3 regions of the Acetobacterium sp. KB-1 genome follow, and region 3 is predicted to be linked to each of the others. Evidence: a T-box and tRNA genes for the amino acid it is inferred to sense, from the RefSeq annotation. Region 3 holds a T-box; the other regions hold tRNA genes.
The links. The T-box of region 3 lies ahead of pheS (phenylalanine--tRNA ligase subunit alpha). A T-box ahead of a tRNA ligase gene usually reads a tRNA of that ligase, here a tRNA-Phe.
Positions count from the first base shown of each region.

Region 1: it encodes a tRNA-Phe, which carries the amino acid that the T-box ahead of pheS (phenylalanine--tRNA ligase subunit alpha) is inferred to sense. The anticodon was not compared.
Region 2: it encodes a tRNA-Phe, which carries the amino acid that the T-box ahead of pheS (phenylalanine--tRNA ligase subunit alpha) is inferred to sense. The anticodon was not compared.

Region 1 is NZ_CP030040.1:1,400,597-1,405,293, reverse strand. Features, by position in the region: gene DOZ58_RS06500 (M20 family metallopeptidase) at 1-865, shown strand, start outside; gene DOZ58_RS06495 (class I SAM-dependent methyltransferase) at 881-1,624, shown strand; tRNA gene DOZ58_RS06490 (tRNA-Val) at 1,698-1,773, shown strand; tRNA gene DOZ58_RS06485 (tRNA-Asp) at 1,788-1,864, shown strand; tRNA gene DOZ58_RS06480 (tRNA-Phe) at 2,018-2,093, shown strand; tRNA gene DOZ58_RS06475 (tRNA-Gly) at 2,100-2,174, shown strand; tRNA gene DOZ58_RS06470 (tRNA-Cys) at 2,184-2,257, shown strand; rRNA gene DOZ58_RS06465 (16S ribosomal RNA) at 2,576-4,094, shown strand; tRNA gene DOZ58_RS06460 (tRNA-Ala) at 4,196-4,271, shown strand; tRNA gene DOZ58_RS06455 (tRNA-Ile) at 4,291-4,367, shown strand.
Region 2 is NZ_CP030040.1:1,656,871-1,661,567, forward strand. Features, by position in the region: gene DOZ58_RS18890 (M23 family metallopeptidase) at 1-404, opposite strand, end outside; gene DOZ58_RS18530 (amidase domain-containing protein) at 558-1,883, opposite strand; gene DOZ58_RS07620 (L-fuculose-phosphate aldolase) at 2,133-2,801, opposite strand; tRNA gene DOZ58_RS07625 (tRNA-Phe) at 3,058-3,133, opposite strand; tRNA gene DOZ58_RS07630 (tRNA-Ile) at 3,143-3,219, opposite strand; tRNA gene DOZ58_RS07635 (tRNA-Pro) at 3,239-3,315, opposite strand; gene DOZ58_RS07640 (cation-translocating P-type ATPase) at 3,503-4,697, opposite strand, start outside.
Region 3 is NZ_CP030040.1:570,660-575,356, forward strand. Features, by position in the region: gene DOZ58_RS02680 (TrkA family potassium uptake protein) at 1-362, shown strand, start outside; gene DOZ58_RS02685 (RNA methyltransferase) at 365-1,156, shown strand; T-box leader at 1,195-1,419, shown strand; gene pheS (phenylalanine--tRNA ligase subunit alpha) at 1,488-2,510, shown strand; gene pheT (phenylalanine--tRNA ligase subunit beta) at 2,524-4,697, shown strand, end outside.

The sequences.
Region 1 (4,697 bases), 830 kb from region 3:
TGCCTGCGGGCATGACGGACATATGACGATGAATTTGCTATTGGCAAAATATCTGGCCGATTTTCCCGATCAACGAAAAAGAAGTGTGCTGTTAATTTTTCAGCCGGGTGAAGAAGGGCCAGGCGGAGCGAAACCGATGATCGAGGCCGGAATCTTTGAAAAATATCCGGTTAAAGCGATCTTTGGTTATCATCTGTTTCCTTTTATTGAAGAAGGTATGCTGGCAACAAAGGCGGGGCCGATGATGGCGCAGAACAGTGAATTCTTTATAACGGTTCGTGGCATCAGCGGACATGCTGCGCAGCCGCAGCGGTCAATGGACGCGATCGTCGCAAGTGCTTCATTGATCACCTGTCTCCAGAGTATTGTCAGTCGAAATACCAATCCGATGGAGAGTGTGGTTATCTCAATTGGGTTGCTAAATGGTGGAACGCGCGTGAACGTTGTGGCCGATGAGGTCAAGCTTGGGGGAACCATCCGTTCATTTAGCAATAAAAGTCACGAGAAACTACATCGTCGGATTGAGGAAGTCGTAAAAGGGGTTGAATTAACCCATGGCTGTAATATTGAGCTGGAATTCATCGAAATGTATCCGCCAGTTATTAATAATGAACGATTATATGAGATTTATAAAGAACTGGTCCCGAGGGAAAACAGGGTTCCTTTTCGAAAAGTTATGTTGTCGGAGGATTTTTCTTATTTTCAGAGCGCAGTTCCGGGATTGTACATCGGGTTGGGAACCGGTAATGAAAAAAAAGGTTATAATAAAAACCTGCATACTTCAGATTTCAATTTTGATGAGACGGTTTTGTTAAAGGGAATGGAAGCATCACTTAAATTGATAAACTATTCAAAAAATTATTAAAACAGGAGAGTTAATATGTACGAAGAATTTGCACAGGTTTATGATGAATTGATGAAAGAAATAGATTATTCTAAATGGTCTGACTATGTACAGCGTTTATTTTTTAATAGCAAGCGTGAAATTAAAACTGTTTTGGAGTTTGGATGCGGAACGGGGAATATTACCTGCAATCTGGCCCAAATGGGGTTAAAAATGACGGCGGTGGATTTATCCGAAGCGATGCTAACGGTGGCAGATGAAAAAGCGGATCGGATGGGACTCAAAAATATTCAGTTTTATTTAGGCGATATGAGTAATTTTCAAATTAATCAAACTTTTGATGCCGTGATTTCCTGTTGTGACAGTGTCAACTATCTGCCTGATCTAGAAGCCCTGCAGCGCTTTTTCCTGAGTAGTTATGAATGTTTGGAAAGTGAAGGACTTTTGTTGTTTGATGTTAACACCGTCACTAAATATAAAAAGACCATTATGGATAATACCTATATCTATGATTTAGATGATATCTTTTGTGTTTGGGAAAATGAACCGCATTTTGCCGAAAATGCGATGCACTTCAATCTAACATTTTTTGAGAAGAACAAGAATGACACTTATAATCGTCATGAGGAGACCCAGATTCAATATTTCTATACCATTGAAGATATCCATCGGTGTTTGACAACGATTGGTTTTAAAAATATGAAGTATTATGATTTCGGAACCTTCCTGCAAGGCAGTAATGAAGGTGAACGAATTCAGGTTATTGCCGAAAAAAAATAAAAGCTAAAAATATAATAAAATAGTTGACAATTAGTTTTTACAGCCGTATAATAACACTTGTATCTCAACTGATGGTCGCATAGCTCAGCTGGGAGAGCACCTGCCTTACAAGCAGGGGGTCACAGGTTCGAGCCCTGTTGCGACCACCATTTTTTTTACAAGCGGCCTGGTAGTTCAGTTGGTTAGAATGCCAGCCTGTCACGCTGGAGGTCGAGAGTTCGAGTCTCTTCCAGGTCGCCATAAATTTTTAAGCAGAGAACCAAAAATGAATAGCAATTCATAGCTACCCCAAGGTTAATGGTCATCCAATTATTGGGTAATTAACCACGGCGTAGTAAAGTCATGTAACGGACTTTAAACGTTTAACATGGTTGTTTTATTAATTCTTTACATGCCCAAATAGCTCAGTCGGTAGAGCAGAGGACTGAAAATCCTCGTGTCGGTGGTTCAATTCCGCCTTTGGGCACCACCATCAGCGGAAGTGGCTCAGTGGTAGAGCATCGCCTTGCCAAGGCGAGGGTCGCGAGTTCAAATCTCGTCTTCCGCTCCAACTTAATAGGGCGCCATAGCCAAGTGGTAAGGCATGGGTCTGCAACACCCTCACCCCCAGTTCAAGTCTGGGTGGCGCCTCCAAAATAAAAAAAGCAAAATCAAAAAAAACTTTGTAAAACAGCTTGACAACACAGGAAAACGACGATATAATACAAAAGCTTCTTCGGTGGGGAATGATTAAAAATCACCTGAGATGCAGCGGTCATAGAAAAGAGAATAGTACCATAAAACCTGTAAAACAGCCAAAACATCCGCAAGGATGAAGGCGGCTAAAATAGAAACAGAGAGATGTACTCTTTAAAACATTAACTCGGCAGAGGATAAAGTGCACTCGGTAGAGTATAAAACACAGTTATTCATGAGACAGCATTTAAAGCCTAACGGCTTTAAATACAAACTTTTATTGAGAGTTTGATCCTGGCTCAGGACGAACGCTGGCGGTATGCTTAACACATGCAAGTCGAACGAGACAAAAGAGAAGTGCTTGCACGGATCTTTTAGAAAGTGGCGAACGGGTGAGTAACGCGTGGGTAACCTACCCTATGGAAAGGAATAGCCTCGGGAAACTGGGAGTAATGCCTTATAAGATATATTTGTCGCATGGCAGATGTATTAAACGCTCCGGTGCCATAGGATGGACCCGCGTCCCATTAGCTAGTTGGTGAGATAACAGCTCACCAAGGCGACGATGGGTAACCGGTCTGAGAGGGCGAACGGTCACACTGGAACTGAGACACGGTCCAGACTCCTACGGGAGGCAGCAGTGGGGAATATTGCGCAATGGGGGAAACCCTGACGCAGCAATACCGCGTGAGTGAAGAAGGTTTTCGGATCGTAAAGCTCTGTTATTGGGGAAGAAAAAAAGACGGTACCCAAGAAGAAAGTCCCGGCTAACTACGTGCCAGCAGCCGCGGTAATACGTAGGGGACAAGCGTTGTCCGGATTTACTGGGCGTAAAGGGCACGCAGGCGGTTTTTTAAGTCAGATGTGAAAGGTACCGGCTCAACCGGTGACATGCATTTGAAACTGAAAGACTTGAGTATTGGAGAGGCAAGTGGAATTCCTAGTGTAGCGGTGAAATGCGTAGATATTAGGAGGAACACCGGTGGCGAAGGCGGCTTGCTGGACAAATACTGACGCTGAGGTGCGAAAGCGTGGGGAGCAAACAGGATTAGATACCCTGGTAGTCCACGCCGTAAACGATGAGTGCTAGGTGTTGGGGAGACTCAGTGCCGCAGCTAACGCAATAAGCACTCCGCCTGGGGAGTACGACCGCAAGGTTGAAACTCAAAGGAATTGACGGGGACCCGCACAAGCAGCGGAGCATGTGGTTTAATTCGAAGCAACGCGAAGAACCTTACCAGGTCTTGACATCCTCTGACKARCRYAGAGATRYGYCTTTRCCTTCGGGYACAGAGAGACAGGTGGTGCATGGTTGTCGTCAGCTCGTGTCGTGAGATGTTGGGTTAAGTCCCGCAACGAGCGCAACCCCTGTGGTTAGTTGCCATCATTTAGTTGGGCACTCTAAGCAGACTGCCGTGGATAACACGGAGGAAGGTGGGGACGACGTCAAATCATCATGCCCCTTATGACCTGGGCTACACACGTGCTACAATGGTCTGAACAGAGGGCTGCGAAACCGCGAGGTGAAGCTAATCCCTTAAAACAGATCTCAGTTCGGATTGCAGGCTGCAACTCGCCTGCATGAAGTTGGAGTTGCTAGTAATCGCAGATCAGAATGCTGCGGTGAATGCGTTCCCGGGTCTTGTACACACCGCCCGTCACACCACGAGAGTTGGCAACACCCGAAGTCAGTGAGGTAACCGTAAGGAACCAGCTGCCGAAGGTGGGGTCAGTAATTGGGGTGAAGTCGTAACAAGGTAGCCGTATCGGAAGGTGCGGCTGGATCACCTCCTTTCTAGGGAATACAGGAAGTCATGGTACTATTTTCTTTTGTATGACCATTTGGTTATACAAGACASAAGCAATCAGCATAAACTTAATACGTTTTAATGTTGGGGGGGTGTAGCTCAGTTGGGAGAGCACCTGCCTTGCAAGCAGGGGGTCAGGAGTTCAAGTCTCCTCATCTCCACCAATTTTTAAAACAAACGCATGGGCTTGTAGCTCAGGTGGTTAGAGCGCACGCCTGATAAGCGTGAGGTCGGAGGTTCAAGTCCTCCCAAGCCCACCATAACAAACTGAACGCAAGTTCATAAAACAAAAGGATCGTATTTTTCATCAGAATTCCTTATTTATTTAAGGAAGAATTTTGTCGAAAAATGCGTTAGTATTTGTACCAGTCACACGCTAATGCTTAGTGACTTGCCAAATTTCATCAAATTTGGACAAATACGTCGATCATTGAAAACAGCATAGTGTATAAATAAAATTTTGAAATACAATTTCTTAACACGAAAACGTAATTTTAGGATCGTATTTTTCGCCAATATTCCTTATTCAGTTAAGGAAGAATTTTGCCGAAAAATGCGTTAGTTTTTACATCAGTCACACGCTAACGCTT
Region 2 (4,697 bases), 1.1 Mb from region 3:
TCTTCAGTTGTTAAAAAATCGGTGGAGCGAGCCATCCGTATTTCGTAATCGCTGCCTTCTCGGTTTCTTCTGCCGCTTTTGCTATCGTTCGTATCGCTAACAGCCAATTGCAGGACATCCAAACTGTCAACACAGCCGATACTTGTACCTTTGTAAATTACCTCATAGGCACGGGTTTGAGCATCAACTACTCCGGCTCCAACCAATACTAAAAAAGTACAAACAACAACTGCAGAACCCCGCAGTTTAAATCGTCTTTTTGTGTCACTGTTTAATGTTTGGCAATGATTGACATGCTCAATCTCTATGAATTCATCCTGTTCAACTTCTTGGGTTGACCAATTGAATCGGTATTTTTTTAATCTTTCGCGAACTTTTTCAAAGATATTCTGAGTTTTATCCATGCCGCTCCTCCATGTTACAATTTATTTACAAATATGATACCATATGGTTTTATAATTTACAAGTCATTTGCGTTTTTAATCCAACTCGCATCTACATATCGTATTTAATTCATAAATTAGGAAGAAAAATACAGATACTAAAATCTGCTTCAACTAATCGCCGTCATTCCAACCCAAAACTTTAATCAGTCGTAATTCCGAATAGCCATAGGCACTGGCCGGATAGTTTATGCGATCCGTGGTGTTTGAATTAATGAGATAATCTGCCATGTTGCCGTCATCGTCGTTTATTACATCGCTAATAATAACCGAATGAAGCCAGTCACCGTTATGTCCATATTGTAAGACGTCACCCATCGAACCGGAAAAAACATTCTCATCCACCAGTGCTGCCAGTCCATACCCTTCATTTTCACTGGCATAGGTGTAAAACTCCGCTACCCCCGTCCAGGCCGGACTTCGCCCCCAGTCTGAGCCATCCTCATCATCCACTTCTTCACCATACCACTTCCATTGGGTATTATTATAGCCATCACTATCCATGGGGATGCCGCCGGCAAAAAGCGCTTGGGAGATGTAGTTATTGCAATTGCCACCATAATTGTCATAAACGCCATAGTCCTCGTTACGCAAGACTTCAATGGGATCAACCCAGGTCATGGCATAATCCACTGCTGCCTCAGCATCATAGCTGTGATCGGTGGAGTTGGTCCAACTATCGCCGTTTTCCATATTAAAGTCGTCTTTTTCCCGGGATAATTCTTCAATAACAGCCAGGGCTTCACCGAGAAGTTGATCTGCCACATCCTGAGGATTTTCATCGCTGTCTGCGATGGCTTCTTCCAACATCAAAAAACTGTCTTCTTCTTTGTAATGCTCTGAGATCGCGTAACCATCTTTAGTTTCGCTCAGATAAAAGGTATGGGCAATCCCGGAACTATAGGAATCAACATTGGAAATAAAAGCGAAATTGATATGGTGATCTTCTACTAAAACCACTTCAATCTCACCATATCCTTCACTGATACTGGTGACGGTCAGCCCACATTGATAATCCGTCATCTTAAGATCATTACTCTGGCTTTGTCTTAATTGAATCAGATAATCCATAGACGCTTGATTGATCCAGGCGTTTTCGCTAAACGAATCCACAAACATCGCGGTGATATCTTCTGATTCCAGATTGGCCAGGGCCTTAAAATAAGTTTTAAAATAGTCGCGAATCGGCTCAAGCATAGCATCATCGAGTGTTTCATCACTATCACGAATTATTATATCGCCGCCTACTTTTTTAGCATCACTATTCTTGTTTTTCGCTTCAAAGATGCTTTCTGTGCTGGTGGTGATCGAGTATGAATTTGCCATGACACCCACGCAAACAACGCCCATTGCCATGAGGGACATCAGCACCAGGCCAATCATCGTCCGTCTCCGTTTGCGCTTTATGGATTTCTTTGATCTTTTCATTACTCTTTTCATTTTTTCGCACCTCTTCACCATTTGTAACAATTATATATCTACAATGTGTTTTTTATGTGAACGGATAATGAAAATTAACCTTCTCACGGGTTAGATTTTTCTCAAACATTCCCCTCTTTCTACTCATTTGTGTTAGCGATTGTTGTTTGTCAGATTGCAAGTTTGCCGCCGAGTTCCTTTTAATTTCCCGGCGCTAGTCGCCAGGGACAGTAAAAAAAGCTGCGAGTAAGAGTTACTCGCAGCTTTTTTTTATTTGTCTAAGTCAGCTTTTGTCGTTTTTTGTCCGTAAGATTTATTAAAGATGCTAATCATTTTTGTCATTTCTTCTTCACTGAGAATCACCGGCGTTCCGATTGATCGGGCCTTGACATAAACTTCCGCACAGTGTTCAATCTCTTCGGCAATATTAAAGGCATTTAGAATATCTTTACCACCAGCCAGTAGACCATGATTAGCCATCAATACTGCATAACGATCGACCATGGCCTTAAAGGTAAGTTGCGCCAATTCCATAGTACCAAAGGTCGCATAGTCGGCACAGCGTACATCCAACCCCGCTAACGCAATCAGGTAGCTTGAGGCAGGCAAGCCCTCTTCAAGCGTGGCCAGTACTGTTGAATAAACGGAGTGCGTATGAACAACTGCATCGATGTCATCACGTTTCACATAGAAAATGCGGTGCAGCTCATGCTCGCTTGATGGTTTTCTTTTTCCGTCCACATGCTTTCCATCGATATCGATAACCACAACATCCTCCGGCTCTGTTTCAAAGTAATCAATGCCACTAGGACTGATTGCCATCAGCCTTTGTTCCCGATTATAAATGCTGATATTGCCACCGGTTCCCTTCGTTAACCCTGCTTCAATCAGCTTTTGACAATAACGCACCACATCTTCTCGTTCTTTTTGTAAGATCATTTTATCCTCCTGAATTTTAATAACAATACTTAAGTCTACGATCGATACTCGTATAATAGCCGCTCTCCATTTAAAAAACGTTTCACATCCGACTGTTTCTGAGGTTATTTCAGGATACAAAAGTATTTTTATATTACTGATGTCATTTCTATACTTTATAATATTTCTTCGTTTTTCTCAATAGCGATTAAGGTTTATTTATGTTTACCTATTTCTAACCAAAAAAAAACAGCTTTCGCTGTTATTCTTTAAGTGGTGGTGCCCAGAGGCGGAATCGAACCACCGACACGGGGATTTTCAGTCCCCTGCTCTACCGACTGAGCTATCTGGGCAAAAAAATATGGTGGGCCTTCAGGGGCTCGAACCCCGGACCTACCGGTTATGAGCCGGTTGCTCTAACCAACTGAGCTAAAGGCCCCCAAGTAATTTAAAAAAAATGGTCGAGGTGAGAGGATTCGAACCTCCGGCCCCATGGTCCCAAACCATGTGCGCTACCAAACTGCGCTACACCTCGATACAATACTTGACTATTATAGATGTTTATCAATCTGTTGTCAATCTTTATTTTATCTTTGTTCTTTCAGATAAAGCTTATCTTTGACGACTTGCTTATTATAGCACGATCAAATACATGAATGCAAGTCTTTTTTTCACAAAAGAATCAGATTTCTGATCCTTTTGTGAAAAAAGCTTTAGCTTTACTATTTTTCTAATACGGTCGCTTTAGCCATCCTTTTTTCTTTTTGGTGACGATTGAGAAGCCTTTCAATCTGATCAACGATCCAGCTAAAAATCCGCAATAAGGGATAGATATCAAGGATCGTAATTCCCAAAACAATCAACATCGCTGGCAGGAAATCCTGAATCGGCACCAGGAAAAAGAAGTCTTCCAAAAACAAGACACAGCATAGGAATGAAACGGTCATCGTAAAAAATAACGCCCACCGCTTATTATCCAGAGGTTGACTGACCCGAAAAAGAATAACCAGACCAATTAAACCAGTGGAAATCACTGCCAGCGTCGAAATCTGCTGGTGATCCAATGCCAGATAGGAACCAACAATCATAATTAACACAACATTAAACACCACCGTCAAAGCACCCGGCAACGATTTTTTTAAAACCTTTTCTAAAAAATTTCCGGTGATCCGGTTTTTATTCGGCTCCAAAGCCAGAAAAACAGAAGGCGCACCAATAGTCAACGCACTGATTAAGGTCAGTTGAATCGGCACAAAGGGATAGGCCTCATTGGCAATGATCACAATAACGGCCAGCATCAGGGAAAACATCGTCTTCACTAAAAACAGCGATGCCGCACGGGTAATGTTGTTAATGACCCGACGCCCTTCCATCAAAACCCGGGTAAAGCTAGCAAAGTTGGAATCCAACAAGACCAGTTGGGATACTTGGCGCACCGCATCACTCCCTTCGGCCATAGCAATGCTGCAATCCGCTTCTCGTAAGGCCAAAACATCATTGACCCCATCCCCGGTCATCGCTACGGTATGGCCCTGATTTTTAAGGGCTTCAATCAAAAGTCGTTTTTGTCCTGGGCTTACCCGGCCAAAAACCGAATAGATCTGGGCAGCCTTGTGAACATCTTCATCTTCTGTGAGCGTCGACGCATCGACAAAATTATCCCAATCCAGCAGTCCCGCCCGATGTGCCACCTGAGATACGGTGATCGGGTTATCGCCAGAGATTACCTTGATATCAACGCCCTGGTTTCTAAAAAACTCCAACGTTTTCTTGGCTTCATGACGAATTTTATCCCCCATCGGCAGCAGAGCGATGGTTTTGATATTTTCTGGCAGGCTGCCATCTTCTTTAAAGGGTTCTTTAGCATACCCCAGCATTAAAACCCGGTTACCTTCGCTGGCATAGTGCTCAACCTTT
Region 3 (4,697 bases):
ATGCTCAGCATGAAAAAGTACTGCTTAAATTAGGGGTTAAAAAAGTATTTTCCCCTGAACGTGATATGGGTGAACGGGTTGCGCACAATCTTTTTTCTGGCGATTTTATCGACATTTTAGAGCTGGATACTAATCATTCCATTGTTGAAGTGGAGTCGCTCCATGTCTGGGAAGGAAAAACATTGGAGCAACTGAACTTGAGAGAAAAACACGGATTAAATGTGATTGCCATTCGTACTCTCGATGTATTAAATGCTTCGCCCTTGGCAAGTGATCTTATTCATCCTGGCGACAAACTGATTGTTATGGGTGAAAATCGATCCATTAATGAGATCAATAAACTATCCCGAAAAGATCATTAGCAATGTTTTTAGAAATCACTTCAAAAAATAATGAGCAAATTAAATATTTACGGAAACTCAGCAGTAAATCTTTTAGAGATGCGGAAGGGGCCTTTGTAATTGAGGGAACCAAATTGTTTCAAGAAGCCGTCAAAAAAAGATTGCAATTTAAACAAGTATTTATGACAAGTGAATGGCTAAAAACAAATGATGCCTTGTTCAACGAAAGTATGATAGAGCTGGTCGATAATGGTGTGCCCATCGCAATTGTTGCGGCTTCAATTCTAACATCCGTTTCCAACTTGCAAAAACCGGAAGGGATAATCTGTACGTTACCAAAAATGAGTGTCCAGCCAGGCATCTTTAAACGATCTATTTTATTAGAAGATGTTCAGGATCCCTACAATGTTGGTAGCATTATCAGAACTGCTGATGCGGCTGGCTTTGACTGTGTTGTAACATCGAATAAAACAGCAGATATTTATAACGAGAAAGTACTTCGGGGTTCCATGGGTTCAATCTTTCACCTGCCGATTTATCAAGTTGAATCGTTGCCAGTTTATGTAAAACACTTAAAAGAGCAGCTAGTCACCATCATTGGTACCTCTTTAACTGGTAGTTCCATATGGGAGCGCGAACCCCTTACCGAATCGTTTGCTATTATTATGGGAAATGAGTCCAGGGGGATGTCGGATAAGATGAGTGAGTGCTGTGACGTTTTACTTAAAATTCCTATTTGGGGACAGGCCGAGTCGCTTAATGTTGCAACCGCAGCAGGGATCATCATGTATGACCTGATCAGAGATTTTAAATAGATTATTTTCAGAACAGCATTAAACAAAAACTAAATAAATTATCAACAATGATAGAGCGAGTAAATAAATATTGAATTTTACAGAGAATAAATCCCAGGCTGAGAGATTTTGTGTTTAAATTTATTGAAGTTCCCTCTGGAGTTTTAGACGTGAACGTCATCTTTTGATGACCTTTAGCTTCTAACGTTAATTGCGTTAAAATTTTGAGTGAATACATAGAGTATTAATTTAAGGTGGTACCGCGGAATAATTTCGTCCTTTTTAGAAGGACGATTTTTTTAGTTAAATGATTAAAAAAGAACACTTAATAAGATAAAAAAGGGAGAATAAAATGGAGTTAGAACTCAAACAACTAAGAGATCGCTGTTTGGCTGATCTTAATGCTGTTGAAGAATTAAAAACGTTGGATAATGTGAGAATAAAGTACTTGGGCAAAAAAGGGGCACTGACCATCGCCCTTAAGGGAATGGGTAAGCTTTCCAACGAAGAGCGTCCAATAATTGGAAAATTGGCCAATGAAATACGGGAAGAAATTGAGAATAATATTTCAGCCCAGAAGCAGTCGCTTGAACAAAAGGAAATCGAAGCTCAGATCAAAGAAGAAAGCATCGATGTGTCCCTGCCGGGAAAAAAGCATCAAGTCGGAAATCTTCACCCGCTTACCACAACCGTTAATGAACTCAAGGAAATCTTTCTGGGGATGGGATTTTCCATTGCCGAAGGTCCGGAAATTGAATGGGCTAAATATAATTTTGACTACCTCAATGTTCCTCAGGATCACTCCGCTAGAGACTTGCAGGATACTTTTTATTATGAGGACGAGATTGTCCTGCGAACCCAGACCTCACCAGTACAGGTACGGGTTATGCAGCAGCAGAAGCCACCGTTGCGGGTTATCTCACCAGGCCGAGTTTATCGTAGCGACGAAATAGATGCCACCCATTCGCCAGTTTTCCATCAAATGGAAGGTTTGGTCATCGACAAAGGGATTACCATGAGCGATCTCAAAGGAACCCTGGATTTATTTGCTAAAAAACTCTTTGGCGAACAGACCAAGACAAAATTCCGGCCCCACCAGTTTTATTTCACCGAACCAAGCGCGGAGATGGATGTCACCTGCTTTAAATGCGGTGGTGTCGGCTGCAAGGTTTGTAGCAACACCGGTTGGATTGAGATTCTTGGCTGCGGCATGGTTCACCCCAACGTTTTGCGGTTCTGTGGCATTGATCCCGAGCAGTACAGTGGCTTTGCCTTTGGGATGGGACTGGATCGAATAACGATGATCAAATATGGCATTAACGATCTGCGTTTATTATTTGAAAATGACTTGCGTTTTTTAGCGCAATTTAAATAGGAGGAACTATAACATGCTCGTTTCACTGAATTGGTTAAAAGAATTTGTTGATATAAAAATACCCCCTTATGATTTTGGCGAGGCTCTGACCATGTCGGGTACAAAAGTCGAAACATTAACGGTTGTTGCTGAAAATGTAATTAATATTTTTACTGGAAAAATCACCAAAATTGAACCTCATCCCAATGCCGATAAGCTAATTGTCTGTACGGTGGATATGGGAACTGACGAACGGGTGATTATTACGGCCGCTAAAAACGTCTTTGAAGGCGCGATCGTTCCGATTGCTGTTGATGGCGCTGTGATTGCCAATGGCACCAAAATCGGTACCAATGATTTTCGAGGACTGCTTTCACACGGGATGTTTTGCTCCATTGAAGAACTCGGTATGAACACCGATTTATTTTCCAAAGAAATCATGGAAGGGATTCTAATTCTCCCAGAAAATACCCCCCTGGGAATGGACGCCAGGGAACTGCTGTGGCTGGATGATGTGATCATTGATGTCGAATTGACGGCTAACCGCTCGGACTGCCAGTCCATCATCGGCATCGCCCGGGAGGCGTCAGCAACCCTGGATCTGCCGATGGCCGGTTTTACTACTTACTCTGCTATCGAAAGCTCAAATCAAATTGCTAATTATTTGTCGGTAAAGATTGAAGATCTGGCTTGTCCTCGTTATGTAGCCAAGATGCTAAAGGTAAAAAAAATTGAAGCATCACCGCTGTGGATGCAGATTAAGCTTCTAAACAGCGGAGTTCGTCCAATTAACAATATTGTTGACGTCACCAATTACGTAATGCTCGAACTGGGCCAACCACTTCATGCCTTTGATTATCATAGTCTCCAGTCCAAGGAAATTGTGATTAAAACTACGACTGATAAAAAAATGATTACTCTTGATGATCAAGAGCGGGCCATTGATAAAACCATGTTGATGATCACAAACGGTAAGGAACCGGTGGCGATTGCCGGTGTAATGGGCGGAGAAAATTCAGAAATAACTGAAAAAACCAGCCTTATTGTTCTGGAGTCTGCCAACTTTAACAAAAGCAGTGTGCGTTTAACAGCCAAGCAACTGGGTCTTAGAACCGAGGCATCGTCACGTTTTGAAAAAGGCGTTGATCCTGAATTAGCAGGTATTGCCGCCCTGCGAGCAACTCATTTACTCTTAGAAATCGGCGCTTGTGAAGTCATTGAAGGGCTGATTGATGTTTATCCGAGTGTTGTATCCTTAAAAAAAGTCATCCTGGATGTTAATTGGTTCAATGCCTTTGTCGGTATTTCGCTCTCAAAGGATGAAATTTCAAAAATACTGGCCCGTTTATTCTTTAAGGTCGAATCAATCGACGATCATATTCTGGCAGTTGAGGTTCCTAGTTATCGGATGGATATTGAACTTAAAGAAGATCTGGCTGAAGAAGTGGTCCGGATTTTTGGCTACGATATGATCCCCGGTACCATTATGGGAGGCGAAACCATGGTAGGGGGTAAAACACCAGTTCAAAAATTTGAAGACGCCCTTAAAAACATCCTGGTCGGTCAGGGGTATTATGAAACACTAACATCCTCTTTCACCAGTGAAAAACGCCTTCAAGGGCTGAATTCACAGCTCGAAGACAACCTCATCCCGCTGATTAATCCATTGGGAGAAGAAAACAGTATTATGCGCCATACCCTCATCGGACATCAATTGGAAGTGATTTCACTAAACTATAATCGAAAAAATCCGTTTGGTCGTTTTTTTGAATTGGCAAATACCTATCGCAAAAATTTTAATCCCGGGGAGTTGCCCATAGAAGAACAGAAACTAGTAATGAGTAGCTATGGTAATGAGGATTATTTTGACTTAAAAGGAGTTGTCGAGCTATTACTTAAGCAGTGCGGAATCAAATATCCGGAATTTATTGCCGGCGGATCAGATTTCTTCCATCCCGGACGAAAAGCTGAAGTTTTCGTAGATGGCGTAAAATTAGGAGAAATCGGTGAGATTCATCCTGTTGTCGTCAAGAATTATGAACTGCCAAAGCGGTGTTATGTATGCCAGTTGTCTTTTGAGGCACTTTACAATTGTTCTTCGCTGGTTAATAAATTTATCGATTTACCAAAATTTCCGGCATCAAACAGGGACTTGGCTATTTTATTGAAATCAGATATTCCGGCTACTGCAGTTGAAACAATTATCCG